One region of the Hymenobacter sp. J193 genome, then DNA from elsewhere that is predicted to be linked to it. Evidence: riboswitches for the same ligand, from Rfam matches in the RefSeq annotation. Region 1 holds a riboswitch; each other region holds the start of a gene.

Region 1 (7,285 bases):
CGACTTGCCCATGCTGTAGTAGTGCAGTACCGGCACGCCGTGGGCCATCAGCTCCCGGCTTTGGTTGATGCACCACTCAATGCCAATTTCGCGGGCGGCCGCGTTGTCGGGGGCCAGGTGCACGGCATCGGCCAGCGCCTCCGGAATGTTCAGGAAGAAAGCCCGCGGCAGCATCGTAAGCTGGCTTTTGGTGGTCAGGGGCTTGAGGCCGGGGATGATGGGAACGGTGATGCCCGCCTCGCGGCAGCGCTTTTCGAAGTTGAAAAACTGCTCGTTGTCGAAAAACATCTGCGTTACAATGTAGTCGGCCCCGCGGTCTACCTTGTGCTTGAGGTAGCGCAGGTCGGCCCCGTAGTTCGGCGACTCAAAGTGCTTTTCCGGGTAGCCGGCCGTGCCGATGCAGAAGTCGGTGGCCCACACGTCATCCTGCTTTTCATCCAGGTATGCTCCTTTGTTCAGGTCCGAAACCTGCCCGATCAGGTCACAGGCGTACGCGTGGCCGTCGGGGTTAGGTATAAAGCTGCCTTCCGACTTGATAGGGTCCCCACGCAAAGCCAGCACATTGTCGATGCCCAGAAAGTGCAGGTCGATAAGGGCATTTTCGGTTTCTTCCTTCGAGAAGCCCCCGCAGATCAGGTGAGGCACGGTATCTACATCGAAGCGGTTTTTGATGGCCGCGCAGATGCCAACCGTGCCAGGCCGCTTGCGCACCGTTTTCTTTTCCAGCAGGCCATTCGGGTGCTGGCGGTACACGTATTCCTCGCGGTGGTAAGTCACGTCGATAAACGGCGGTTTGAACTCCATCAGGGGCTCAATATTGGAGAACAGGTTCTGGATGTTCTCGCCTTTTTTTGGAGGCAGCACCTCGAAGGAAAACAGCGTTTTACCGTTGGCGCGGGTCAGGTGTTCGGTTACTTTCATGTAAAAGGAAGCAGAACGAAAACTCCCCTCCTCAGACGAGGAGGGGATGTTTCAGCAACGCTGAAACTGGGGTGGTTGACGTCATTGCTGACGTTGTTTAAGCTGGTAAAAAGAAGGATATAGTTTGACTGAGAAGAAGGAAACCCAACAGTGCGGGCGTCATCAACCACCCCGGCATTGGCTAAAGCCAATGCATCCCCTCCTCGTCTGAGGAGGGGAGTTTTTGTTCTTACAACGCCGTCACGGGCACACTAACCGGGTCGTAGTTCAGGTTGGGGGCCAGCCAGCGCTCCAGCTCTGCCAGCAGCATGTTCTTGCGTTCAGCAATGTCCGCTACCTGATCCTTGCCGATGCGGCCAAGGCCGAAGTAGCGGGACTCCGGGTGAGCGTAGTAGAGGCCGCTGACCGAAGAGGCGGGGTACATAGCCAGGTTTTCGGTGAGGCGGATGCCGGTTTTGTTTTCCGCGTCGAGCAGCTCAAACAGGGTGATTTTCTCGGTATGGTCAGGGCAGCCGGGGTACCCAGGCGCCGGGCGCACGCCTTTATATTTCTCCTGAATGAGGTCCTCGTTCGAGAGGTTTTCGGCCGGGTCGTAGCCCCAAAATTCCTCGCGTACGCGCTGGTGCAGGCGCTCGGCAAAGGCTTCGGCGAGGCGGTCGGCCAGGGCTTTCACCATGATGCTGGAGTAGTCGTCGTGCTCCTTTTCGTACTTATCCAGCAGCTTCTCAATACCGATACCCGCCGTCACGGCAAACCCGCCGATGTAGTCCTCGCGGCCGGTTTCTAGCGGGGCCACAAAGTCAGAGAAGGCCAGGTTGGGCACACCGGACGCTTTTTCGCTCTGCTGACGCAGGGTGAAAAACTCCGCCTGAATTTCTTCGCGGCGGTCATTCTGGAAAATCTGAATCGTGTCGTGGCCTACGGTGTTGGCGGGCCAGAAACCGATAACGGCCCGGGCGGTGAGCAGCTTCTCGTCGATAATTTGCTTGAGCAGCTTCTGCGCGTCTGTGAAGAGCTGGGTGGCAGCCTCGCCCACGTTCTCATCGGTGAGGATGCGGGGGTAGCGGCCTTTCAGCTCCCAGGTCTGGAAGAACGGCGTCCAGTCGATGTACTCCACCAGCTCGGCCAAATCGTAGTCTTCCAGCGCCTTGGTGCCCAGGAAAGTCGGCTTCACAATAGGGGTAGTTTCCCAGTCGGCCTTGAAGCCATTCTCGCGGGCGGCTTCAATGGTCAGGTAGCTTTTCTCGCGCTGGCGGCCGGCATAGTCCTCGCGGAGCTGGCGGTACTCCTCACGCACGGTGCGGGCGTATTCCACATCAGCCGAGCCGAGTAGGGCCGCTGCCACCCCCACCGAGCGGGAGGCGTCATTCACGTGCACTACTGGGCCGGAGTAGTTGGGCGCAATTTTCACGGCAGCGTGCAGGCGGGAGGTAGTAGCGCCCCCAATGAGCAGCGGGGTGTTGAGGCCACGCTTTTCCATTTCCTGCGCCACGTACACCATTTCATCCAGCGAGGGTGTGATTAGGCCGCTCAGCCCGATGACGTCCACCTGCTGCTTCTGGGCTTCGTCGAGAATGCGCTCCAGCGGCACCATCACGCCCAGGTCCACGATGTCGAAGTTGTTGCAGGCCAGTACCACGCCCACGATGTTCTTGCCTATGTCGTGCACGTCACCTTTCACCGTGGCCAGCAGAATTTTGCCGGCGGTCTGCCGGTCGCCGCTTTGCTTGTCGGCCAGCAGATAGGGCTCCAGGTAGGCTACGGCCTTCTTCATCACCCGCGCCGACTTCACCACCTGGGGCAGGAACATTTTGCCCGCGCCAAACAGGTCGCCCACTACGTTCATGCCGGCCATCAGCGGACCTTCAATCACTTCGAGCGGCCTGCCCACCTGCTGGCGCACTTCCTCGGTATCCTGGTCGATGAACTCCGTGATACCTTTCACGAGGGCGTGTTGCAGGCGCTCTTTTACTGGCAAGCTGCGCCAGGCATCGGCTACTACCTCCACCTTGTCCTTCTGTTTCACCGTGTCGGCAAAGTCTACGAGGCGCTCGGTGGCGTCGGGGCGGCGGTTCAGCAGCACGTCTTCCACCAGTTCCAGCAGGTCCTTGGGCACTTCGTCGTACACGGCCAGTTGGCTGGGGTTCACGATGCCCATGTCGAGGCCCGCCTGGATAGCGTGGTAGAGGAAGGAGGAGTGCATGGCCTCGCGCACTACATCATTGCCGCGGTATGAGAAGCTGATGTTGCTGACGCCGCCGCTGGTGAGGGCACCGGGCAGGTTTTGTTTGATCCAGCGGACGGCCTCGATGAAGTCCAGCGCGTAGTTGCGGTGCTCCTCCATGCCGGTGCCCACCGTCAGGATGTTGGGGTCGAAGATGATGTCTTCGGCCGGGAAACCCACTTCGTTCACCAGGATGTCGTAGCTGCGCTGGCAGATTTCGATGCGCTTCTCATAGTTGTCGGCCTGGCCGTTCTCATCGAAGGCCATGACCACCACGGCGGCGCCGTACTGGCGCACGGTGCGGGCGCGCTCCTTGAAGGTTTCTTCGCCTTCCTTAAGGGAAATGGAGTTGACGATGCTCTTGCCCTGCACGCATTTCAGGCCGGCTTCCAGCACGCTCCACTTCGAGGAATCAATCATAATCGGTACCCGCGAAATATCGGGCTCCGAGGCAATGAGGTTCAGGAACGTGGTCATGGCCTGCTCCGAGTCGAGCATGCCTTCGTCCATGTTCACATCAATGACCTGGGCACCCCCTTCCACCTGGTCGCGGGCTACTTGCAGGGCAGCTTCGTAGTTGCCGGTCCGGATAAGGCGGGCAAAAGCGCGGGAGCCGGTTACGTTGCACCGCTCACCCACGTTCACGAACAGGCTTTCAGGGTAGATACCGAAGGGCTCCAAGCCACTCAGGCGGGTAGCTTTCGGTAGCTCCGGCAGCTTACGCGGCTCGTACTTCCCGGCCAGGCGGGCCAGCTCGCCAATGTGCTGGGGCGTGGTGCCACAACAGCCGCCTACCACCGTCACGAGGCCTTCCTTAAGGTAATTTTCTACTACCCCCGCAAATTCCTGCGCCGACTCATCGTAGCCACCAAAGGCATTCGGCAAGCCGGCGTTGGGGTAAGCGGAAATGTGCACATCCGCAATGCGGCTCAGCTCCTTGATATACACCTGCAGCTGATCGGCCCCGAGGGCACAGTTCAGGCCCACGCTTAGCAGCGGCAGGTGGCGAATCGAGTTCCAGAAGGCCTCCACCGTCTGCCCCGAAAGGGTGCGGCCGGAGGCGTCGGTAATCGTGCCCGAAATCATGACGGGCACCACGCGGCCGCCTTCATCGAAGAACTTCTGCACGGCATACAGGGCCGCTTTGGCATTGAGCGTATCGAAGATGGTTTCGATGAGCAGGGCGTCGGAGCCGCCGTCGATGAGGCCGCGCACCTGCTCGTGGTAGGCGGTGGCCAGCTCATCAAAGGTCACGGCCCGGAAGCCGGGGCGGTTCACGTCGGGGGAGAGCGAGGCGGTACGGTTGGTGGGCCCAATAGCGCCGGCCACGAAGCGGGGCTTGTCGGGGTTCCGGGCCGTAAACTCGTCGGCTACTTCCCTGGCAATGCGCGCCGACTCGTAGTTGAGCTCATACACGATATGCTCCAGCCCATAATCGGCCTGCGCAATGGTGGTGCCACTGAACGTGTTGGTTTCCACCATATCGGCCCCGGCTGCGAAGTAATCGGCATGGATGCCTTTGATGATGTCGGGGCGGGTTAGGCTGAGCAGGTCGTTGTTGCCGCGCAGGGGCTTCGGGTGGTCGGCAAAGCGGGTGCCGCGGAAGTCGTCCTCGGTCAGCGTATGGCGCTGAATCATGGTACCCATGGCGCCGTCCAGAATCAGGACGCGCTTGGCAAGAATATCGTGGAGCGGGGAGGCGGTGACGGTCGGCATATCGGCTCTTCTCAGAAAATCGGCAGCAAAAAGTGCCTATCCAGAAAGAGCCGCGTGGGGGCGCGAGTCCTGTACTTATCTTCTTCCAGCGCACCTAAATGCCCTGAAACGGGAGTTAGCACCTTGTTTTATTTCAGGTTGCTAAGACGTCGTCGGGCCCAATCCCTCGGTCTTTCTGGATAAGTAACAGAGGCGAAGATACGGCGGAACGAACTAAAAACAACAACCCCGGCCAGTGAGAAGGCCGGGGTTGTTTAAAGCAGAGAAGCTGCGTCTGACAAGAGCTAGTCTTTTTTGATGCAGTTTGGGACAGTTTTGCCGTCTTTCTGCTTGGTGCCAGCCTGCTCGTAGCCTTTCCAGCACGGATCCGTTTTTTTAGCCGAAGTAGAAGGAGTTTTCTTGGTAGCCATAGCTGCGGTGCGCGGAGTTGAATGAAAATTACCGCACACTCTACTTTACGACCAGGCAACGGTATTGGTTTGTCGGGCGGTCTATACGAACTACAACCGTAGGAGCGTTTCTTTGCCTGGGGCTGCCAACGTCACTATCTTATTCTTTCTTCCGATGAAGCACTTATTCACCTGGCTGATATTGTTGTTGAGCGCCGCGCCGCTACTGGCGCAAACATCCGCGCTACCCGTGGGCACGGGGCTGAAAGGCACGTATTACCGAGGGATGAACTTCGAGGAAAAAGTCTTTACCCGTACCGACCGTCAGATTGATTTCGACTGGGAACACATCCCGCCCAGGCCGGATATGCCCACGGAGGAGTTTTCGGTGCGGTGGCAGGGCTGGCTGCTGGCACCGGTCACGGGAGAGTATGAGTTTTCAACGGTGATGGACGACGGTTTCCGGTTCTGGCTGGGCGGGAAGCGGCTAATTGATGCCTGGCGCGACCAGGACCACCTCAATGCCACCGTGCGCATTAGGCTTCAGGCCGGCCGGTACTATCCGGTGCGCATCGAGTACTTTCAGAACGGAATAGAGAGTCGGGCGCTGCTGCAATGGCGGCGTACGGAGGAGCTGGGCGGCTTCGAAACAGTGAGCAGCAAGGTGCTGTTTACGGCTCTGCCCGGCTCAGCCCGCCCTATTCCGGTAGCGCAGCCCCGGCCGGTGCCCGTGGTAGCTGCCGCTCCTAAGCCAACGCCCGCGCCCGTGGCGGCCCCAACGACGCCCCGCCGCCGGCCCACGCCCGCTGCCCGGCCGGCCACCCGCCCCGCCGTAGCTGCCGTGCCCGCCGCCCGGCCAGCTCAGGCGGTTGTTTCGGCACCAACAGTGGCTCCGGCCGCAACGCCCGACTCATTGCCCAGCCTTGCCAATCTGGCGAAGGGCGCTGTGGTGGAGCTGAAAAACCTGTATTTCGAACAGGGCCGCGCCCGGTTGCTGCCCACCTCACAGCCCGAGCTGAACCGACTGGTGCGGCTGCTCCGGACGGAAGCAGCGGCCCGCTTCGAAATAGCCGGCCACACCGATAACGTGGGCGACGCAAACCTCAACCAGCAGCTTTCCGAGCAGCGGGCCCAGATTGTGCGCCGCTACCTCGTCCAGCACGGCGTAGACTCGCTGCGCCTCACGGCCGTCGGCTACGGCGGTACCCGGCCCGTAGCCGATAACGGTGACCCACGGCAGCGCCCCCGCAACCGGCGGGTGGAGCTGGTGGCGCGCTAATCAGCTTCCAGCTACTGCGTCCGCAAAGCCCTGGACGCTGTGCGCCTGCGGTTGCTTCTTGCCTCCTTGAGCTACTTCTTGGGGCCGGCCACGACTTCCAGCATCGTATCGGCCTGGAGATACTGCTGAGCCAGCTGCTGCAGCTCAGGGGCCGTTACGCGCTGGATTTGTTGCACGAAGTCGGTGTAGTAGCTGGCGGGCAGGCCCAGGAATACGATGCTCTTATACTTGTCGCACTGCTCAAACACGGTGCTCAGCTCATTGGCAAACTTGCCGGCCATGTAGTTTTTGACGGTTTGCAGCTCTTCAGCGGGAATAGCCTCGTCCTGCAGCAGCTGTAGCTCATGGCGAATTTCCTGAATGGCGGCCGCGGTACTGGCGGCGTTGACGTCGGTGCCAATGACGAAGCTGGTGGCATGCTCCCGGGGCGTAACGCTGGCGTAGATGCCGTAGGTGAAGCCCTTGTCTTCGCGGATGTTCTTCATCAGACGGGAGCCAAAATAGCCACCTAATACCTTTACCAGCACCTGCAGCCGATGCGTGTCGGAGTGGGCAGGGGAGGGCCACAGCCGGCCAATCCGGATGGAGGACTGGATACTCTCCGGCACCGTAACGTAGTCGGCCGCCAGGGGCAGGCCAGAACTGTCGGCCTGCGTGTGGGCTTCATTGACCGGGGCACTGGCGCTGCCGATGCTGCCTAAAGCGGCCTGAACGGCTTGCTGCTGCGCCGGGCCCACGTCGCCGCAAAGAAAGATT
Region 2 (7,285 bases), 1.3 Mb from region 1:
CCAGCACGGCCCGCTTCTGGGACGCACTGGCGCTGGACAACGAACTACTTGACCGGCTGCAGATCGTGTTCGTGGACGGCGGCTTTGGCCGCTGCTTTCGCCAGCACCTGGCGGGCCGGGGTGTACTGGCGCAGGTACCCAAGGGCGTAGTGGCCGACAAAGGCCGTTTTTTTATCCACACCAAGCGCTGGGTGGTGGAGCGCAGCATTGCCTGGGCCGGCAACAACCGCCGCTTGGCCAAAGACTACGAACGGAAAACGCAGCATGCCAACGCCTGGCTCTACCTAGCCAACATCCGACGACTCACCAAGCTAACTTAAACAGCTTCTTAAGCATTTGTCATTTCGAACAGGGTGAGGAATCTGGGGAATCTTAAGTGAAAACCCTCCCGGATTACTCTTTATCACTCGAAATGACAGCTCACTTTTTGGTAGCTTCCAACTCCGGTGCCGACTCGGTGGGCACCGGGCGCTGGTAGCTCCCCCAGAACTCAGGGCGGTAAGGCGTATGCTGTAGCTGCACATGCACGAACTCGGCAATCCGGGGGTCAATCTTAGGATTCACAGGCAGGAGTTGGGTGCCTACAGGCAGGCTGGTAAAATGCTCTTCGCCGCTGCCCTGGTAGTAGAAAGGCTTTCCACCCAGCTTGCGACCAATAGCCAGGCTCTGAAATAAGCTGACCGCCGTATGGTAGCGCCCATTGCTGCCTTTTTCGTACAGCACAATATTCGCCGACCGGTTATCGGTGAATACCTCTGTGTACAGCCGGGAAATCTGATTGTTCCGTCCGTAGTATTTGCGGGAAACAGAATTGTAGCGCACGGTATCGAACTGCCACAGCGCCTCATAGCGCACTACCGCGTAGTCATCCTGGCGCACATACACCTTACCAGAGTAGCTTTTCTCCAAGTAATTACCCGTACTGCGGTGCGTGGCGCGCTTCACGGCAAAGTTGATGACGTACACTGTGACGCCGGCGTACTGCTGAATAGTATCCAGGCGCAAAACATATTTACCTAACGTAGCCGACTTAAACAGTGGAGACGTACGGACGGGGTCGGCGGTTTCGGCCCCACTGCCGATGGGCAGACCGGCTGGCTTGGTAGAATCCGCCGGCTGAATGGCAACATGCTTTTCCTGTACTCGGCGCTTGGTTAAGGGACCGGCCATCAGAAATCCGCCGTCCCGGTGCCTATACCCGGCGGGCTCAAGCATCTGGCTTACATACTCCAATTCGGTTTGCACGGTGTCGAAGTTGCTGATCCGGCGGTGCGAGTACACCTGCGCCAGATAGTCTTCCTGCTCATAGTTGGTTTCAGCGGCCTGGATTACCTTTTTCATGATGCGCTTCGGGTCCTGCGACTGGGCACTTACGCGCACGTTGGCCAGGGCAAAGGCCGCCGGCGCCAGGCGTAGCGTGAGTTTTCCCGCTGAGGGCTGCGCGGCCAGGGCTATGGGCTCGTAGCCAATGCTGCTCACCTGCACCATCTCCCCCGGCGTACTTCCAGCCGGAACTGCCCCTGCGCATTGGCCGTGGCGCCAGCACTCCGGGCGGGTACGGCTACAGTGGCAAATGGCACCGACAGGCCGGTTTTGCGGTCGAGCACGGTGCCACTAAGCGTCAGGGCGGCGCCAACCCTTCCCGTAGGCCTGAACGCGGGGTTCAGCCGGCCGGGAGCAGCGGGGGCTTGGGCAGGTTGTTCCAGGGCTTCGGTTGGAGAAGCCGCTACCGGAGCAACAGCCCCATACGGCGGATTCACCGATTTCAGGTATAGAAACCCATCCACAACTTCGCTCCACGGGCCGGTTTGGGGCTTGTATTCGAAAGCGTACGTAGTCAGGTTTTTGCGGAGGGCATCGTGCTTTAGACTCACAAAAGCATACTCCTGACCTTGCGCCAGCAGCTCGGCTTCCAGCGTGCCATCGGCCGGCACTGGCACCGTCTGATAGCCGCCCATGCCCGCAAAGCCGTGGGTGCCGCTGCCGGCCAGCGTACCCAGCACATAAACCGCGTCTTCCCCCAAAGCCGCTTTCACAGCCCGGCCCATCGGCTTGTAGGTTCTGATTTCGTCATCATTCAGCACTTCCACTTTGTTGGCCAAATGCGGCAGCGCGCCCCAGCAAACCACTTTTTCCTGCGGGTGCTGGCGCAGATACCACAGCAGGTTGGCGGCCATCTGCGCGTCGCGGGGGTTGCTGTCGGTGGCCCGGAACTCGGTCGAGTCCTTTACGCCCGGGTCGTTGGTGGCGTAGTCGTGGGCCGCGGCTTGCAGGCTGCGTAGGTTCTGAAGCCAGAAATCCGCCCGTTTCCGCCGCTTGGCATCGGGGCCGGCAGCCACTTTCTCCAGCAGCCTGCGCGCCTTGCCTAGCTGCAGATCGAAGAGTTGAATCTGATGAGAAGGAGGAAACAGGAAATGCTCCCCCATCATGCTGAAACACTCGTCGAGGTAGTCGTAGGCAATACCGTCGGCCCCTTTTTCGGGCTTGAGCAGTGTTTCCAGCTCTTCCAGCAGTTCCTCCTGGTAGGCTCCGCTCAGCTGGTAGTCGAACCCGGTTACTTTCAGCTTGCCCGGCCCCAGCAGCAGAAGCACCTCCCGGAACTCGCGGGTGCTGGTCCACACGCCAAACACGCTGTTGTCGATGGCCTCGGCGGCCGGAGTGCCCGCCTGCATGGCGCGCTGGGCTTTGTCTAGCTCATAAAAGCCGCTTTCGAAAGCTACAGTAGTGAAACCCATACGCTCCTGCAAAAACCGCAACAACCGGATTTTGGCCTCGAACACGTTGCCTTCACCGTGGGTGGGCTCGCCCAGCATCACCACCCGGGCACCGCCTATTTCCTGGCGCAGAAATTCCAGGTCGGAGAAATCCGTATCGGCAGAGTTGATACTGCGGATAGCATGAACCGGCAACGTAGCGGTTGGGGCGGCAGATTGCGCCAGGCAAAACGTGCTGGCCGTAATCCACCCCAAAAAGGCCAGCATCCAGCGGCACGTAAATGTATTCAGCATATAAAGCGTAATGAATGAAGCACTCGTACTGCAAGCTACTGATGGCAGGTCACCGACCTTAGTATCCCGAGCTGATTTCGGCGAAAAAGGCTGCATTCCTTTGGAAGCAAACATCAAAAAAGCCCTTCTGCGCGGGGCAAAAGGGCTTCTTCGAGTTTTTCAGACTGCTTTTTTCGAACCTGGCAGCGAAGGTTATTCTTTTTCGAGACGGATTTCGGATCCATCTGTACCCTTAAACGTCAGTTTATCGTCCGTCATGGTTACTACGTCAACGGTCATAGACTGGCTGGCGCCATCCGGCATGAACGTGAGTTTGTTAGCCGTTTGGTCGAAGGTGTATTTACCAGCCATATTTCGGGTAGGGCTTGCCAAGCTAAACTGGCCATTGGCGTAAAACGTGTAACGTTCGTCTTCCTGGGCGTCGGTCTGGGCCACTTTATCGCCGGTGGAACTAAGCTCTTTATCGGTTTTCCAGACTTTGCTGTCGGTACCGTAGAGCATGTTTACGCCTTCAACTTTGCCTTCTTTGCTGCCGCAGGACGAGGCGAACAATGCGACCAGCACCAGCAGAGTGGCCAGGTAGCGAAATGGGTTGGTTTGATTTTTCATCGGAAAGAATAGGGAGTTGGTGAACGGAGAGAGTTCAGGGAGAGAAGGCAGCCAGCGCTATATAGTCGAGCCGCCAACTATGCGCCTCTTACGGCGGGCTGGTAAAAGATGTTCCCTTATGCTACCAACAAAAACCTATTGGGCAGGGCGGCGTATGAAAGCTCAACCCTACGGGCATCTGCCTGATAGTCGGCTACTTCTCCCTACACCTTTTAACGATTCGTACTGCCATGGGACTTTTTGATTTTCTTTCCGACAAAGGCGAAAAAAAGCCTGTTGCCCCCGCCGCCAACCCTGTTCCTGCTGCCAATACCGACTTCTTCGGTAATACCAACCAGGCTGCCACCACTGCTGGTGACTCCTATACTGTAGTAAGTGGCGACTCCCTTTCCAAGATTGCCAAGCACCACTACGGTGACGCTGCCAAGTGGCATCAGATCTACGACGCCAACAAAGCCACTATTGGCGCTAACCCCGACCATATTGAAGTAGGCCAGGTACTGACGCTGCCCAAGCTCTAGACAGCCCTGTTTCTCGATAATATCCTAAAAAAGCCACTCGTCCAAGGGTGGCTTTTTTGTTGTCGAATCAGCTTTCTGACTCCCGACTTATGATACTTTAGCGGTGAAAGAAGCTGAAAAAATATTCCTGGCCAACGGCTTACTTCATAAAAACCGATAGTTATTCCGCCTGCGTTTTTCGTCTCATTTTGCTTATAAACAGTAGGTTAATCAACATTTATACCTACTAATATGACCTACTAACATGGGCAGACAAACTCTGTAAAATATTTTCAATAGCTATTGCATATATCAAAATCATGGCTATACCTTTGCAACACCAACCCGGTACTCCCCCGCTCGCGGCGGGGTAGTTTTCATAGGATTTATACAGAAGCGGCGAGAGAACAGGCTCCGTGACCCGCTGGCAACCTTCGACCGCGCGAAAGGTGCCAATTCCTGCCCGACCAGCCTTCCGGCGGCGGGGCATATAACCTTCGAGTACCATGGAAAACTCCTTCGCTTTCGCCTCTACTAACCCTACCGCTCCGGCCGCATCTTTGCTCGCCGTTCAGCCGTGGGGTTTCCGCGTGGCTGCTCTTAGCCCGGTTGCGGAGCGAATGCGAATGCGCCCCTGTTGCGGCGCGTGTTGTTGCTGTTGCTAGCCATTTCGGCTCCAGCCTCCCTTTCCCCGCCTGCCCAGCTTTGTCCGGTGTTGCCGCTTTTCAACGCACCGGGCGGTATCGGCTAACCTGACCCGCTCATTTTCGGCGGCTTTTCGGGCCCGATACGGGCTCGGCTACGCTTCTTCGTAGCCGGTTTTCCTTTCCATTCGCCTTCGGTTTCTCTTCCAACTTCCTTTCCATCAGCCCCATTATGTCTACTCAGAACCTGCGCTTCGAAACCCTCCAACTCCACGCCGGCCAGCAGCCCGACCCCACTACCGGTGCCCGCGCCGTACCGCTGTACCAGACTACCAGCTACGTGTTCAAGAACGCGGAGCACGGCGCCAACCTGTTTGCCCTCAAGGAGTTCGGCAACATCTACACCCGCCTGATGAACCCTACCACCGACGTGTTCGAGCAGCGTGTGGCGGCGCTGGAAGGCGGGGTGGCAGCGCTGGCTGTTTCCTCGGGGCAGGCGGCTCAGTTCATTGCCCTCAACAACATTCTGCAGGCTGGCGACAACTTCGTTTCGACCTCGTTTCTGTACGGCGGCACCTACAACCAATTCAAAGTGGCCTTCAAGCGCCTGGGTATAGAGGTGCGCTTCGCCGACGGCGACAAGGCCGAAAGCTTTGAGGCCCTGATTGACGAAAACACCAAGGCCCTCTACCTCGAAACCATCGGTAACCCCGGCTTCAACGTGCCTGATTTCGAGGCTATTGCTGCCATTGCTGAGAAGCACGACCTGCCGCTTATCGTGGACAACACCTTCGGGGCGGGTGGCTACCTGTTCCGGCCCCTGGAGCACGGCGCCCACATCGTGGTGGAGTCGGCTACGAAGTGGATTGGCGGCCACGGCACCTCCATTGGCGGGGTGATTGTGGACGGCGGCAAGTATGATTTCGGCAACGGCAAGTACCCGCAGTTTACCGAGCCCTCGGAGGGCTACCATGGGCTGGTGTTCAACGACGTATTCGGCAAAAATGGGCCGTTTGGCAACATTGCCTTCATCATTCGGGCCCGGGTGGAAGGCCTGCGCGACTTCGGTCCTTCGCAGAGCCCGTTCAACTCCTGGCAGCTGCTGATCGGCCTGGAAACCCTGAGTTTGCGCGTGGAGCGCACCGTAGAAAACGCGCTGAAGCTGGCGGAGTGGCTGGAGCAGCACCCGCAGGTGGAGGCCGTGAACTACCCCGGCCTTAAGAGCAGCCCTTACCACGCGCTGGCCCAGAAATACCTCACGCGGGGCTTTGGCGGCGTGCTCACGTTCGCCATCAAAGGCTCCAAGGATACGGCCACGCAGTTTATCGACAACCTGAAGCTGGTAAGCCACCTGGCCAACGTGGGCGACGCTAAAACGCTCATCATCCAGCCCTCGGCCACCACGCACCAGCAGCTTTCCGAAGAGGAGCAGCAGGCCGCCGGCGTTACGCCCACACTGCTGCGTATTTCGGTGGGCATCGAGCATTTTGAGGACATCCGCGCCGATCTGCAGCAGGCCTTCGACGCGGTGCAGAACGCCGCCCCCATCGAAACCCAGGACGGCGACCTGCTGCCTGAGCCCGAAATCGAACACGCCGCTCCACTGGAAGTCTGATAACCGGAGAGGGGTTGAGAGCCCGGCCGTCCTGAGAGAGCGGCCGGGCGTCAACTTCCAGTGTACGCCGCAGGCAGATGACCGGAAGGCCCCGTGCCGCCCGGCTCATCTTGCCCTGGTCTGGGGCTGGATCAACTGTACGGCACCGAGTTTGGTGGATGGCCTTTTACCGCTTTGGTGCCTGCTGATTCAGCCCCTTCCCGGGGCTTTTTGTTTTTGACGCATCTATGACCGCTGAACCGCACTTATACCGCTTACCTGCTGCCCTTCCGCTGGAAAACGGGGCCGTACTACCGCACGCGCAGCTAGCCTACCACACCTACGGCACCCTCAATGCGGCCCGCGACAACGTGGTGTGGGTGTGCCACGCCCTCACGGCCAACTCCGATGTGCTGGCCTGGTGGCCCGGCCTGTTTGGCACGGGCTGCTACTTCAATCCCGAGGAGCATTTTATTGTGTGTGCCAATATCCTGGGTTCCTGCTACGGCTCTACCGGCCCGCTCAGCCCCCACCCTGACACGGAAACCCCGTGGTTTCAGGCGTTTCCGCTCCTCACCATCCGCGACCTGGTGGCGGCCCACGAGCAGCTACGCCGGCACCTGGGCATCGAGCGGATCCATACGCTGATCGGGGGCTCGATGGGCGGGCAGCAGGCGCTGGAATGGGCCGTACAGCAGCCCACGCTGTTCGAAAACCTGGTAGTGCTGGCCACCAACGCCCGGCACTCGCCCTGGGGTATTGCCTTCAATGAAGCGCAGCGTCTGGCCATCTTTGCCGACGATACCTACTACGCGGCCACGCCCGATGGCGGCGCGGCTGGTATGCGGGCAGCCCGGGCTACGGCCCTGCTCAGCTACCGCAGCTACGGCGCCTACCAGCAAACCCAGGCTGAGCCCACCGACGACCAGT
Region 3 (7,285 bases), 2.6 Mb from region 1:
GGCGTGAGGTGGACGCGGTTCAGCTCGGCCTTGTAGGCCCGCCAATCGGGCATAAACTGATCCATCAGCCCCCAGAAGCGGGCATTGTGGAGCCGCTCGTGCAAGTGGTTCAGTTCATGCACTACCACGTACTCCAGGCAGGGGAGAGGGCGCTTTATCAGTTCCAGATTCAGCCAGATGCGCCGGGCGCCAATGTTGCAGGTGCCCCAGCGGGTGCGCATCTGCCGGATGCCCCAGGCCGCCGCCTGTCGGCCCACCACCGGCTCCCACTTGGCCAGCAGCTGGGGCACCAGCGCCCGCAGCTGATGCCGGTACCAGGCCGTGAGCAAGGCCGCCCGCTGTTCCGCTGTAGCTTCGGCCGGCAAATACAGGTGCAGCTCCCGGGTTTCGGAGTGTAGCTCTACCCGGGGCCGGGCGGCGGCGTGCAGGGCCAGCGTGTAGGCTTCGCCCTGGTAGAAGTGCGTTTCGCCGGCTTCGTAGCGCAGTTGTGGCACCAGGGGGCGGGCCGCAAACTGCTGCTGGTGTTTCTCAATCCAGCTCCGGCGCGCTTGCACAAACGCCTCCACGGCCGCCAGTGGCGTGTGCAGGGGTGCCGACACGCGCACGCGCCCGGCGGCGTACACCGTCAGCCGTAGGCTGCGCATGCGCTTGCGCACCAGGTCTACTTCAATACCAGCCAGCTGCGTCAGGGCCATACAGAATTGTTTTTCCGCAAAGGTAGGGGCGGGGCTTGTCCCCGCCCGCCGTTCGCGCCGTTAGCCGTCATGCTGAGCGGAGTCGAAGCATCTCTGCCGAGGGTAATCATTTACCAGTGCAACGAAGCGGCAGAGATGCTTCGACTTCGCTCAGCATGACGTTCTTTTAAATCATTACCTATACCCACAACCGCCGGTTTTTTCGCAGCTTGCGCCGTATTTCTTTACCCTGCCAACCTAATCCGTGGCCGATTCTTCACCTGACATTCGATTCGCTATCTGCGGCGTGGGCCACATCGGCCGCCGCCACGCCGCCCTGGTGTCCCGCCAGCCCGGTGCCCGGCTCGTCGCCCTCATTGATATCCGCGCCGAGCTGCAGCCCGCCCTGGCCGCCGAGTTTCCCGGCGTGCCCTTCTTCGCTTCCCTGGATGAGTACCTTCGCTCTGGCCCCGGCGCCGACGTGCTCACCGTAGCCACGCCCAACCACCTGCACGCGCTCCAGGCCATCCAAGGGCTGCAAGCCGGCCTGCACGTGGTGGTGGAAAAGCCGATGGCCCTGCGCACCCAGGATGCCCAGGCCATTGTGGATACGGCCCAGGCTACCGGCCGCCGCGTGTTTGGGGTGATGCAGAACCGCTACTCGCCCCCCGCCGCCTGGCTTAAGCGCATCTACGACGAAGGCCGCCTCGGCCAGATCTACCTTGTGCAGCTCACCTGCTTCTGGAACCGCGACGAGCGGTACTACACGCCCGGCTCCTGGCACGGCACCCGCCAGCAGGACGGCGGTACGCTCTTCACCCAGTTCAGCCAGCTTCGTGGACTTGCTTTACTGGGTGTTCGGCGACATCACCAACATCTCGGCCCGCTTCCGCGACTTCAACCACCAGCACCTCACCGAGTTCGAGGACTCGGGCCTCGTTACCTTCGACCTCGTGCGCGGGGGCAGCGGCACGCTCCAGTACAGCACCGCTGTGTGGGACCAGAACCTCGAAAGCTCCCTCACCGTGGTAGCCGAGCACGGCAGCCTGCGCCTCGGCGGCCAGTACATGGACAAAGTGGAGCACTGCCACCTGCGCAACTATCAGCTGCCCATGCTGCCGCCCACCAATCCCGCCAACCACTACGGCGCCTACCAGGGCTCCGCCGCCAACCACGTCCACGTCATCGAAAACGTGCTGGAGACGTTGCAGAACGGCGGTTTGGCTACCACCAATGCGCTAGAAGGCCTGAAGGTGGTGGAAATGATAGAGCGCGTGTATAGCTTACGGACCTGACGGATTTTAGCCCGCAGAGGGCGCTGAGGCTTGACGCAGAGGACGCAGATGCACGAGAATGATATTTCGTTTTTGATTCGGAAGGCGGCGTTTACCATCCATATGGCGCTGGGACCGGGGCTGCTGGAATCGGTATACGAGACGCTGCTGTGCCACGAGCTGCGCAAAGCTGGCCTACGGGTTCAGACGCAAGTGGCCCTGCCCGTGGTATACGACGGCCTGACGCTGGAGCAAGGCTTCCGCCTCGACCTGCTGGTGGAAGATAAAGTAGTGGTGGAGCTAAAATCGGTGGAAACGCTGCTGGAAGTACACCACATGCAGCTGGTCACCTACCTCAAGCTCTCCGGCTATAAGCTTGGCCTGCTCATCAACTTCAACGTGCCTCTAATCAAAAACGGCATATTCCGCAAAGTAAACGGCCTGGAAGAACCCTCTGCGCCCTCCGCGAAACCCTCCCCGCCCTCTGCGGGCTAAAACCCGTTAGCGCAACCATATGAACGACTTCGAAGCCTGGCAGCAACGGATGCAGCGGAAGCCCACGCTGCTGGGGCGCCTCACCCGCCGGGTGCAAGCGCGCCTCAACGCCCTGCTGCCCGAAAAGCTGCACAAGGCCCTCACCGTAGCCATCCAGAAAATGGTGCAGGGCGTCTTGTTCGGCTCCATGCACACCACCCGCAAGCCCCTCGCCGATACGGCCCTGGCCGAGCGTGAAGCCTTGGTGCGCACCCGCATCCGCTACTACCGCAACACGGCCGCGGCCGAAGGAGCCGCCACCGGTGCCGGCGGCTTCCTTCTCGGCCTCGCCGATTTTCCCCTGCTGCTCGGCCTCAAGCTCAAGCTTCTCTTCGACGTAGCGGCCCTCTACGGCCACGATGTGCGCGACTATTCCGAGCGGCTGTTTCTGCTGCACATCTTTCAGCTGGCCTTCAGCTCCCAGCACACCCGCAACGAAATCTATCAGCGCGTAGCCACCTGGGAAACCTACCGCCACACCCTGCCCACCGACGTCAACGAGTTTGACTGGCTCACCTTCCAGCAGGAGTACCGCGACTACATCGACCTGGCCAAGCTGGCCCAGCTCATTCCCGTCATTGGGGCGGCCGTGGGCGCCGTGGCCAACTACAAGCTGGTCGAGCAGCTCGGCGAAACCGCCATCAACTGCTACCGCCTGCGCTGGTTTGCTTCCGAAGCACCTTAAGGCATGTCATTCCGAGCGAAGCGAGGAATCTGGGTTAATGTTTACAAACGGTTGACTCAGATTCCTCGCTTCGCTCGGAATGGCATGCCTAAAGAAAATAGAAAAGGCCCCGGCGTTTCCGTCGGGGCCTTTTCTATGCGTGAATCAGCGGCTTAGCTTTTGCCTTGCTGGGGGGCCGCCATGCTCTGGCGGTGGGCTTTGCGCTTCTGCATCCGTTCGGCCTGCAGCTGGGTGTATTTAGCGTACTGCTCGGCGCTCAGGATTTGCTTGAGCTGGGCTTCGTAGCGCTGCTTGCCGGCTTTCATAGCGGCATGATGCTGCTTTTTATCGGCGGGGGCAGCAGTGGTGCCGGCCTGGGCTTTGTGGGCCTGCATTTCCTGGATACGGGCTAGGTGCAGCTGACGTACCTGAGTTGTCTGGGCGGCTGTGAGGCTCAGCTTTTCTGCCATTTTCTTGGCGGCTTTGTCGGCGCGCTGTTCGGGCGTGAGGTTGGCTTTCTGCCCTTTGTGGCCGTGGTGCATTTTCGGCTTGCCGGCCGGAGCGGTAGTGGTCTGGGCCGAAGCAGCGCCAGCGGAAAACGAGAAGGCGAGCAGAACTACAAGAAGCTTTTTCATGACGAAGGAAGAAGTGAATTTGTGCAACTGGTGAAGTGAAGTCCGCGTCCGGCTGAAACAGAAAAACCGGCTTCATTGGGGTGGTTTGCAACTCCGGTGCCAGTTTCTTCCAGATCAAGCCAAAACGCCTTCTGAAAAAATTTAAAATTTCGACTTAAACTTTCACAACTGAATCCTGTCGTTTGAATTAGGGTGCTGTTCGTTAGGGAGTTAACCTATTTGGGGTGGTGTATCGGGTAGAAAGCGGGGTTTGCGGGCCCCGGAATACGGGGCTACCTTTGCGGCATCAATTCTTTCTAGCCTGAAGGATTGTTTTTATACAGAGGTGCCGAGAGACAGGCTCGACGACGCGCCGGCAACCACCCGCACCCCGCGGAACGGTGCCAACTCCTGACCATATAAAAACAAGTTGCCGTGGACTTTCTGCCTCGCCTTACTGCTCGCCCTGTTGTTCCTGCTGCCTCCTTGTGCCCGTATGTGGCCGCTGAGGCGTGTTGTAGCAAGCAGTGTTGTTGCTGAGCTGAGTTGCCTGCGGGCCTGAGTTGGCCGTTTTCGGCTCCCTTCCTCTGTTTTTTATTCTGCGCAAACGTCGCCGGTCTACGCTGACCGGCCAGCCTGTCTTTCTGCCGTCAGGAATCAGGTTGCGCTGTTTTCTTCACTTACCCGGGAAGCTGCGGCTTCTCGCCACCCCTGTTTATGCTTAAAAAGTCCCTGGAAATGCTGCGGCTGGAGGCCGCCGAAACCGGTGCGGGCACCCTGAAACGCACCCTGAACGGCTTCAACCTTATTGCCATCGGCATTGGCGTCATCATCGGGGCCGGTTTGTTCTCGCTCACCGGCATTGCCGCGGCCAACAACGCCGGCCCGGCCGTCACGCTTTCCTTCGTGGTGGCGGCCGTGGGCTGCGCCTTTTCGGCCCTGTGCTATGCTGAGTTTGCCGCCATGGTGCCGGTAGCCGGCTCGGCCTACACCTACGCCTACGCCACCATGGGCGAGCTGTTCGCCTGGATTATCGGCTGGGACCTAGTGCTGGAGTACTCGGTGGGCGCCGCTACGGTGGCTATTAGCTGGTCGCAGTACCTGCTCAAGTTTCTGAGCAAATACGGCATCCACCTACCCCCGCAGCTGGTGATGTCGCCGTTTGAAACGGCCGCGCTGGCCGATGGCAGCACCGTGCACGGCTTCGTGAACGTGCCCGCCATGCTCATCGTGCTGGCCATTACGCTTATCATCATCCGCGGCACCTCGGGCTCGGCCTGGTTTAATGCACTGGTAGTTACCTTAAAGGTAGCTGTGGTGCTGGTGTTCATTGCCTTAGGCTGGCAGTACATCGATCCGGCCAACTACCAACCCTACATCCCGCAGAATACCGGGGTGTTCGGGGAGTTTGGCTGGAGCGGCATTCTGCGCGGGGCGGGCGTGGTGTTCTTCGTGTTCATCGGCTTCGATATTGTGGCTACCATGGCCCAGGAAACCAAGAACCCGCAGCGCAATATGCCTATTGGCATCATCGGCTCCCTGCTGATCTGCACTGTGCTGTTCGTGCTCTTCGGCCACGTGATGACGGGTCTGGCCAACTACACCGAGTTCAAGAACAGCGCCGCGCCGGTGGCCATTGCCATCGAAAAAACGCCCTACGCCTGGCTTTCTTCGGCCGTTATTCTGGCCATCATCATCGGCTATACTTCCGTTATTCTGGTGGATTTGCTGGGTCAGAGCCGGGTGTTTTTCTCCATGGCCAAGGATGGCCTGCTGCCTCCGGTTTTCGCCCGCATCCACGAGCGGTTCCGCACGCCCCTGCAGTCGAACCTGCTGTTGGGCCTGTTCATTGCCTTGTTTGCCGGCTTCGTGCCGATTTCAGTGGTCGGCGAGATGACGAGCATTGGTACGCTGCTGGCCTTCGTGATGGTGTGCGCGGGCGTGCTCATCATGCGCAAAAAAGAACCCGACGCGCCGCGCGGATTCCGCACCCCACTGGTGCCGCTGGTGCCCATTCTCGGCATCGTTACCTGCCTGGTGATGATGGTATCCTTGCCCTGGGAAACGTGGCTCCGTCTGGCCGTGTGGCTGGCTATCGGGCTGGCTATCTACTTCGGCTACGGCCGCAAGCACAGCAAGCTGGGCCAGGAGCGGACCGCGCAACGAGCAGCGTAAACATGCGCTGAGGAAGATGGGTTTCCGGCAGCAGACCTGAGCTGTTGCACTAGCCGGGTTGTAGTGAAAGACTATAAGTAGCTTTACTCCTGATCTGTCTTCCCTTATCAGCCTATTTCACGCATGGAACCAAGTGTGCCCGAGACGTCATCGATAATCCACAAGCCATCAGCTTATCCGACAATCAAGGAAAGCTGGGCCTTTCTGGGGTGGTATCTGCTGGTGATGCTGGTGGTAGGCGTGCCGGTGTTCCTGCTGTGCGAAAAAGCTCTGAACTTTTCCCGCCCGGCCACGCTGGTTATCGTCACGATCAGCAGCAACCTGGCCTTGCTGGGGGTGTTGCGTCGGCGGGCTGGCAGCCGCTGGGTACCCGTCCGCCCCCTTGGTAAAGAGCAGGCCTGGCTATATGCGGCGCTACCCATAGTGGTGCTGGCAATGGTAACGGTGCTTTCCCTGCTGGATTTGCTGCATCTGCCCAACTGGGCCGACGCTTCTTTTAAAGAGCTGGCCAAAACGCCCGTGCTGGCTTTCGGGGTACTGTGTGTGGCGGCGCCGGTGTTGGAAGAATTGCTGTTCCGGGGTGTGCTGCTGGCGGGACTGTTGCGCAATTACCCGCAGCGGCCATGGGTGGCCATTGGTCAATCGGCGCTGCTGTTTGGTCTGATCCACGCTAACCCGGCGCAGATGGTAGGAGCCGGGCTGATTGGCCTGCTGCTGGGGTGGCTCTACTACCGCACCCAATCCTTGTGGCTTTGCATGGCCACGCACGCCCTAAACAATCTGCTGGCTTTTCTGGGTCTGGTAGTTGGTGGCCAGGAACTAGAGAAAAAGTCGGCCGTGGAAGCATTTGGCTCCTGGGGAGCATACCTCGGAGCAGTGGCAGTAAGTGCGCTGGTGCTGTACTGGCTGTTGCGGCGGGTGCAGCAGACCACCCAGCCGCCGGCGTACCCGGCTCCTGGTTTTGCTCAGGTGGAACTCCCGCTACCAGAAGCCGTCATAGCGGCGCAGTAAAAAGCAATTTCCCACCCGATATTTTCCGACTTCATGCGGCAGTTTATGTTTTTGCTGGCTATCTGTAGCCTGCTGGGCGCCTGCACCCGCACCTACCACAATGTGGTGCCCGGCGTGGGCACCGTGGCTACCCGCGAAGCGTATCCGCAGGCGGAGCCCGTGCGTACCAAAAAGTCTGTGCAGCTGCCCCCGGCTCTGCGGACCAGCCTCGAAGACTACCGCCGCCGCAACGGCTACTGGCCCCAGACTACGCGCACCCTGGAAATAGAATCGGAAGCCGGCCGCCGGGCCCTGTGGCAGATGCAGCGGCAAGGCTATTCCCTCACCGAAATCCTGGTG
Region 4 (7,285 bases), 2.7 Mb from region 1:
GCCAGGGAGGCTCAGTGCCCCTGCAGGCTACGGCGGGCGTGGGCGTAACCTACCGCTGGAATACGGGCGCTACCACCGCCGCAATTTCGGCGAACAAACCCGGCGTATATACCGTGACGGCTACGTACCCGGGCGGCTGCACGGTATCAACCGAACATACTGTGCAGCTTTTCCGGCCCGAAATACAAATTGCGGGCGACTCTCTGCTTTGCCCGGGCAGTTCGGTGGCGCTGACAGCCCAGAGCGCCGGGGCTACGGCCTACCGCTGGAGCACGGGTACAACCAAAGCGGAGCTGTCGGTAGCAGCAGCCGGCACGTACACGGTGACGGCTACGTACCCCTCGGGCTGTACTGCCAGCCGGCGCGTAACGGTTCGAAGCGGAATTGCGGTTCCTCGTTTCAGCTTGGGAGCCGATACCACCATCTGCGAAGGCACCCCACTTACTCTGCGTGCAGTAGCTGGGGGTAGCTACACTTACCGCTGGCAAGACGGCTCCAGCACCTCAACGCTGGTCGCGCAGCAGCCGGGACTCTATACCGCTCAGGTCAGCAATGCCTGCAACACGCAAACGGCCAGCCGCAATGTGCAGATGGAACTGTGTGTACCCAACATCATTACGCCGAACGGGGACCGAATCAACGACACGTTCCGACTGTTGGCGGCGGCAACCGGCAATTGGTCGGTGGTTATCTTCAACCGCTGGGGCAAACAGGTATATTCTGCGGCGCGCTATGCCAATGATTGGGGGCTAAACGCGGCCCCGGGCGCGTATTATTTCGTGCTTCAGCGCACCGACAACCCTACCACATACAAGGGCTGGCTGGAAGTAGTACGGTAAAGAGGCCGGCCCTATCTTGCCGGTATGTCGCTGCCTCCTATCCAAGCACTTCCTGTCTCCGCCGAAACCCGGCTGTCTTATGTGCTCCGGCATTTTCGACTGGCATATGAAAGTGTTCATTTACCATCCATTGGCTATTATCCGGTAGGGCCGGAAGACGCTCAGATAGTTATTGGTAGTGGAGAAGATGAGTTTTTCGCTCTACAACGACCATATCCACATTCATTTGAAATAAACTGGCGGCAGTGGCGGGGAAAAAGTATTCCTTTTTTCTTTGACAGCGACGCCGGAGAACCACTAATAGAACTGCTGCCAGAAGGAAAATCCTTTATCTGTCCGGACATTATTTCGGCGGCGTTTTACCTGCTCAGCGGCTGGCAGGAGTATTTTTCCGAGGAGCGCGACCAGCACGGACGCTTTCCCTACTCGGCCAGCGTACAGAGCCGCTACGGTTTCGTGACCGTGCCTGTCGTCAATTACTACTTCGATATTCTGAAAACGGCCGTGGAGCACGTAACCGGGCAACCGCTGCGCCCGCGCCGCTGGGCAAACGGCGCGAGTTGGGCCGCCTTTATCACCCACGACATCGACAACCTGTACAGCGCCTGGAAAGCTCCGGCCAACGCTGCCCTGCGCCAGGGCAAGCTGCTTAGCTTCGGCCGGCAGCTCTGGCAGCACTTCACCAAGCCCGATGCCTGGGACAACCTGGCGCAGGTACAGCAAACCGTGGCTTCGTACGGGGCAAAGAGCACGTTCTTCTTTCTGCCTGAGCACCGAAAAGCCGCCAATGGCACGCCCAATGCGGATTATAAAATCAACCATTCGAAGCTTATAAACCAGATTCGTCAATTGTTTGAAGATGGCTCTGAAATAGCAGTTCACGGCAGTTTAAGCGCAGGTGGGGATGATTACAATTTAGTAATCGAAACCGCCACAGTCCGGAAAATAGCCGGCTTGCCACTTGATTCGGGCACTTATTTCGGCAACCGATTCCACTATCTGAGGTGGGAGCCGCGCTTTACTCCAATTCTAGTTGAGGAACTCACGTCGGTTTACGACTCCACGTTAGGCTTTGCTGAGCATTTCGGCTTCCGCAACTCTTACTGTCTGCCTTTTTACCCGTTCAACTTTCAGACCGGCGAAGCCCATGACTTCCTCGAAATTCCGCTGAACGTGATGGACGCTACGCTCTACCACCCGCGCTACCTGCAGCTGGAACCAGCGGAAATCCTGCCGGCCCTCACGCCCATGTTCCAGGAAATCGAGCGGTTTGGGGGCGTGTGCACGGTGCTCTGGCACAACGAGAACTTCGACCCGGCCAACCACCACAACGGCCCCCGCGAGTTCCACACCATCATGGAGTACCTTCGCGGCCGCCACGTGACCTTCGTCAACGGCTCGGATATTTGCGCACAGCGGTCCTAGAACTGTCATTCCGACGCAGGAGGAATCTGGGTTCAGCGTTAAAAGACAAACCCGGATTCCTCCTGCGTCGGAATGACATAAGGGGTAATTCACTAAATCACTAAATCACCGCGCTTGGGCATCGTTCAGCGGCAGGGGCTGCGCAACACCATTATTTCTTACCTGGGGCTGGCGCTGGGGTTTCTGAATACGGCCTTCATTGTGCCGCGCTTTCTGGCCGCCAACCAGCTGGGCCTGACCAGCACGCTGCTGGCCATTGCCACCATTTATGCGCAGCTGTCGGCACTGGGGTTTGCTAGTGTGGGCATCCGGTTTTTCCCGTATTTCCGCAACCGGGAAACCGGGCACCAGGGGTTTCTGCCGCTGCTGCTAGGCGTGCCTTTACTGGGCTTTGCGCTGGTGACGGTGCTGTACCTGAGCGGGAGGCCGCTGGTGCTCAGCTTCTATGAGCAGGACCGCGCCCTCATTGGCTCCTACTACGGCTGGGCGGCGGGGCTGGCGCTGTTCGTGATGCTGTACTCCCTGCAGGACGCTTACCTGAAAGGGCTGTACCACACGGCTTTTTCGTCGTTTGTGCAGGAAATTCTGCTACGGGTGCTACAGGCCGGGGCGGCTGTGCTCTACGGGCTGGGCTACCTGTCGTTTCACGGCTACGTGCTGGCGTACATCGGCTGCATGAGCGGTATTGCCCTGCTGCTTACGGGTTACCTGGCTTACATCGGCGAGCTGCACGTGCGCCCGCAGGCGGCGGCCCTGCGCGTGCAGCCGTTGCGGGGTATTCTGAGCTTCGGGGCGTTTGCGCTGCTGGCCAATATTTCGGGCACCATCATCATGAACATCGACACGCTCATGGTGGGCTCCCAGTTGAACCTGGCCGCAGCGGGCGTGTACAGCATTGCATTTTTCATCAGCACGGCCCTCACGCTGCCGGCCCGCTCGCTCAACAAAATTGCCTTCCCGCTACTGGCCGACTACTGGAAGGAAAACGCCCTGCCGCGTATGGCCGCCTTCTATCGCGACACCACCCGCCTGAATGCCGTGCTGGGCTGCTACTTGGCTCTGGGCATCGCGCTGAACCTGGATTTCATCTACGGCCTGATGCGCAACCCCGCGCTTGAAGCTGGCACTACGGCCGTGCTGGTACTGCTCTTGGCCCGCCTCTTCGACGGTATCACGGGCCTCAACGGGCTCATCCTCGTCACCTCCCCGCGCTACCGCTACGATCTGCTGTTCAACGTGTCGTTGGCGTTGGTAACCATTACCCTCAATGCCCTGCTGATTCCGCGCCTGGGGCTGACGGGGGCAGCGGTGGCATTTCTGCTGGCCATTGTGAGCATCAACCTGGCCCGCACCTGGTTTGTATGGCACAGCTACCGCATGCAGCCCTTCACCGGCCGCATCCCGCTTATTCTGCTGAGTGCGGTAGTAGCCGGCGGAGCCGCCTGGCTGGTTCCCTCCTTCAATTCGCCACTGGTAGCCATGCTCGTACGCTCGGCGGTACTGACGGTAGTGTATGCCACGCTGGTTCTACTCACCAAGTCTGCCCCAGAGGCCAAGGCTTTGATGCAAAAATTTCGGCACCGAAACCCGCTGACCTGATTGTACTCTCACCGGTTGGCCTAGGCCCACAGTAAGGGGCCGTTAAGCCGGGCACCGGGCAGCCAAGTCAAGTTGATGACGCCTGTTGGAAATCATTATGTCATAACTTAAAAACGAGTAAAGAAAGGTTTTTCAGGCTGGCATCAATGCCCTATTTGGCCGCTGTACCAGGCAAAGGGACAGTCATAGAAATTGTATTCTCACTGCATTGCCCAGCTGTCAACCAGTAACCAAAATCACTATTTCACTAGTAGGCATACAGCAACCACCCGAGTTAGATATTTCCACTAAATCAGCGGCTAATTTCACTGGCTGGCGGTTACCCATGAAAAAGAAAATTTGGAAGTATAAAATTTCGACCCTTCCTTTGCCCTACCAATTCTTTACCCCCCAAAGGATTGTTTTTATACAGAGGCGTGGAGAGACAGGCTCTATGAAACGCCGGCAACCAGCGGAATTTCCGAAACGGTGCCAAGTCCTGACCATATAAAAACAACAAACCGTGAACCACTTGTCCAACCTCGTCCCTGCCTCCGCCACTTCCATTGCTGTACAGCATGGGTGTTGTGCTACGATGGGCATGGCGTGTTGTTGCTAGTTCACACCCCTACTTTTCCTGGTTTGTGCGCTGATTTCAGCCCCCGGCAGCTCCGCTATGCTTAGCGGCCGCCTGGCTTAGCACAGGCCGCTTTTTGTTCTGCCGCAGCGCCCCGACCAGCCCACGTCAGGCCAGCTTCCGCGCAGGATGATTCTCCGCCGAACTGCTGCCTTTCTCCGGCCGGTTCTCCTTCTCCCTGCTTGTCGTATGCCCGCAGCCCTGGCCGCGCCGGTTGGTCCACCCCTGGACGACCTGCGCCATCAGCTCACGCCAGCCACCGCCCTGGAGCGGTTGCGCCTCGTGGCTTCTCTGTACCCCAACTCGGCGGTTTTCTCGACCTCCTTTGGCCTGGAAGACCAGATTATCAGTCACTTGATTTTTGAGTTCGACTTGCCCATTCGGGTATTCACGCTCGATACGGGCCGCAACTTCCAGGAAACCTACGCCACCTGGAACAAGACTTTGCTGCGCTACCAGAAGCCGATTGAGGTGTATGCGCCCCGGCAGGAAAGCCTGCAGGCGCTGCTCCTCGAAAAAGGCCCCAACTCCTTCTATGAGAGCGTGGAAAACCGCAAGGAGTGCTGCCACATCCGCAAAGTAGAACCCCTGAACCGCGCCCTGGCCGGGCAACAGGCCTGGGTAACGGGCATCCGGGCCGAACAGTCGCAGAACCGCCAGACGATGGAGCCGGTGGAGTGGGACGCGCCGCACAACCTCATCAAAGTTCACCCGCTGTTCGACTGGACCTGGGAAGAGGCGGTGGCCTTCACCCAGGAGCACGGAATTCCGGTGAATACACTACATAAGCAGGGCTTTGTGAGTATTGGGTGCGCGCCCTGCACCCGCGCCATCAAGCCGGGCGAAGACTTCCGCGCCGGTCGCTGGTGGTGGGAAGACCTTTCGGCCAAAGAATGCGGTCTGCACGCCACCGCCCACCACAATGGTCCCGACCCGGTGGTGGAGCCGGTGCCCGCCAACTAAGTATCAAGCAAGACCAGTTTCTTATGAGTACCCCTTCCTTCGATTACCTCGACCGGCTGGAAGCCGAAGCCATCCACATCCTGCGGGAAGTAGCCGGCCAGTTTGAGCGTCCTGCCCTGCTGTTTTCGGGTGGCAAAGACTCCATTGTGCTTACGCGCCTGGCCGAAAAAGCCTTCCGCCCCGGCCGCTTCCCGTTTCCGCTGGTGCACGTGGATACCGGGCATAACTTCCCCGAGGTGCTGGCCTACCGCGATACGCTGGCCGAGCAGCTGGGCGAAAAGCTGATTGTGCGCAGTGTGGAGGACACCATCCGGCGCCAGCGCCTGCGTGAGCCGATGGGCAAGTACCCCAGCCGCAACCCGCTGCAAACCTACACGCTGCTGGAAACCATTGAGGAGTTTGAGTTTGATGCTTGCATCGGCGGGGCCCGGCGCGACGAGGAAAAGGCCCGCGCCAAGGAACGCATCTTCTCGGTGCGCGACGAGTTTGGCCAGTGGGACCCCAAGCGCCAGCGCCCCGAGCTGTGGAACATCTATAACGGCCGCATCCAGAAGGGCGAAAACGTGCGCGTATTCCCCATTTCCAACTGGACGGAGCTGGACGTGTGGCGCTACATCCAGCGCGAGAACATCACCCTGCCCGACATCTACTTCGGCCACGAGCGTACCTGCGTGGTGCTGCCCTCGGGCCAGCTGCTGGGCCTCACCGAGCACATCCGCCTCGACAAGGACGACGAAATCGTGACGCGGCAGGTGCGTTTCCGCACCGTGGGCGACTCTACCTGCACGGCCGCCGTGGAAAGCGACGCCGCCACGGTGGAAGACATCATCCAGGATCTGCTGCTGGCCAAAGTAAGCGAGCGGGGTGCTACCCGTCTCGACGACAACATCTCCGAAGCCGGCATGGAAGACCGCAAGCGCAACGGGTATTTCTAAGTGGTGAAGTTGTGAAAGGTGAAGTTGTGAATTCTGCACCTCACCTGAACGACCATTCACAATTTCACAAACTCACAAGTTCACCTTTATGGACCTTCTTCGATTTATCACTTGCGGCAGCGTAGACGACGGCAAAAGCACCCTGATCGGGCGGCTGCTATACGACTCCGAATCCGTGTCGCTGGATGTGCTGGCGGCCCTGGAAAAGCGGCAGGCCTCGGGCGGCGTGGTAGACCTCGCCCTCCTCACCGACGGCCTGCGCGCCGAGCGGGAACAGGGCATTACCATCGACGTAGCCTATAAATACTTCACTACGCCCCGCCGCAAATTCATCATTACCGATGCGCCGGGCCACGTGCAGTATACCCGTAACATGGTCACGGGCGCCTCCAACGCTGACCTGGCCATTGTGTTGGTGGATGCGCGCCAGGGCGTGATTGAGCAGACGCGCCGCCACACCCTCATTGCCGCGCTGCTGGGTATCCGCCACTTCGTGCTGGCCGTGAACAAGATGGACTTGGTAGACTACGACCAGGCCGTGTTCGACCAGATTGCCATTGACTATGCAGCCCTTACCAACCACTTCAACCTGCCGGCGGCTACGGCCATTCCGCTCAGCGCCCTCAATGGCGACAACGTGGTGACGCGCTCCAAGCACCTGCCCTGGTACACTGGCCCCAGCCTGCTGGAGCACCTGGAAAGCGTGCCCAGTGCCGTAGAAACGACTTCTGCCCCACGTTTTCAGGTGCAGTACGTGATTCGTCCCCAGACGCCTGAGCTGCCCGACTACCGCGGCTACGCCGGCCAGATTTTGAGTGGCCAGTACCGCCGCGGCGAGCGGGTGCGGGTGCTACCCTCCGGCCTGGAATCCGAAATCGAAGCCATTGAAGTAAACCAGCAGGAAGTGG

The links. Region 1 has a riboswitch for S-adenosylmethionine ahead of metH (methionine synthase). Riboswitches for the same ligand answer to the same signal wherever they lie in the genome.
Positions count from the first base shown of each region.
Region 2: another riboswitch for S-adenosylmethionine. It lies ahead of LRS06_RS12295 (O-acetylhomoserine aminocarboxypropyltransferase/cysteine synthase family protein); the one in region 1 lies ahead of metH (methionine synthase).
Region 3: another riboswitch for S-adenosylmethionine. It lies ahead of LRS06_RS18095 (amino acid permease); the one in region 1 lies ahead of metH (methionine synthase).
Region 4: another riboswitch for S-adenosylmethionine. It lies ahead of LRS06_RS18155 (phosphoadenylyl-sulfate reductase); the one in region 1 lies ahead of metH (methionine synthase).

Region 1 is NZ_JAJONE010000001.1:1,493,538-1,500,822, reverse strand. It holds gene metF (methylenetetrahydrofolate reductase [NAD(P)H]) at 1-921, opposite strand, end outside; gene metH (methionine synthase) at 1,151-4,861, opposite strand; SAM riboswitch class I at 4,934-5,047, opposite strand; gene LRS06_RS06465 (hypothetical protein) at 5,146-5,271, opposite strand; gene LRS06_RS06460 (PA14 domain-containing protein) at 5,426-6,529, shown strand; gene LRS06_RS06455 (pitrilysin family protein) at 6,601-7,285, opposite strand, start outside.
Region 2 is NZ_JAJONE010000001.1:2,812,775-2,820,059, reverse strand. It holds gene LRS06_RS12320 (transposase) at 1-320, shown strand, start outside; gene LRS06_RS12315 (hypothetical protein) at 421-1,488, opposite strand; gene LRS06_RS12310 (erythromycin esterase family protein) at 1,476-3,008, opposite strand; gene LRS06_RS12305 (hypothetical protein) at 3,201-3,617, opposite strand; gene LRS06_RS12300 (LysM peptidoglycan-binding domain-containing protein) at 3,848-4,138, shown strand; SAM riboswitch class I at 4,501-4,614, shown strand; gene LRS06_RS12295 (O-acetylhomoserine aminocarboxypropyltransferase/cysteine synthase family protein) at 4,994-6,376, shown strand; gene metX (homoserine O-acetyltransferase) at 6,604-7,285, shown strand, end outside.
Region 3 is NZ_JAJONE010000001.1:4,131,970-4,139,254, forward strand. It holds gene LRS06_RS18065 (M48 family metallopeptidase) at 1-695, opposite strand, end outside; partial or broken gene LRS06_RS25610 (Gfo/Idh/MocA family protein) at 1,015-1,254, shown strand; gene LRS06_RS18075 (hypothetical protein) at 1,511-1,969, shown strand; gene LRS06_RS18080 (GxxExxY protein) at 2,018-2,443, shown strand; gene LRS06_RS18085 (EcsC family protein) at 2,463-3,167, shown strand; gene LRS06_RS18090 (DUF4890 domain-containing protein) at 3,320-3,781, opposite strand; SAM riboswitch class I at 4,094-4,186, shown strand; gene LRS06_RS18095 (amino acid permease) at 4,478-5,935, shown strand; gene LRS06_RS18100 (CPBP family intramembrane glutamic endopeptidase) at 6,059-6,946, shown strand; gene LRS06_RS18105 (hypothetical protein) at 6,980-7,285, shown strand, end outside.
Region 4 is NZ_JAJONE010000001.1:4,150,154-4,157,438, reverse strand. It holds gene LRS06_RS18170 (LamG-like jellyroll fold domain-containing protein) at 1-839, shown strand, start outside; gene LRS06_RS18165 (hypothetical protein) at 864-2,264, shown strand; gene LRS06_RS18160 (lipopolysaccharide biosynthesis protein) at 2,379-3,863, shown strand; SAM riboswitch class I at 4,265-4,356, shown strand; gene LRS06_RS18155 (phosphoadenylyl-sulfate reductase) at 4,669-5,442, shown strand; gene cysD (sulfate adenylyltransferase subunit CysD) at 5,466-6,377, shown strand; gene LRS06_RS18145 (sulfate adenylyltransferase subunit 1) at 6,466-7,285, shown strand, end outside.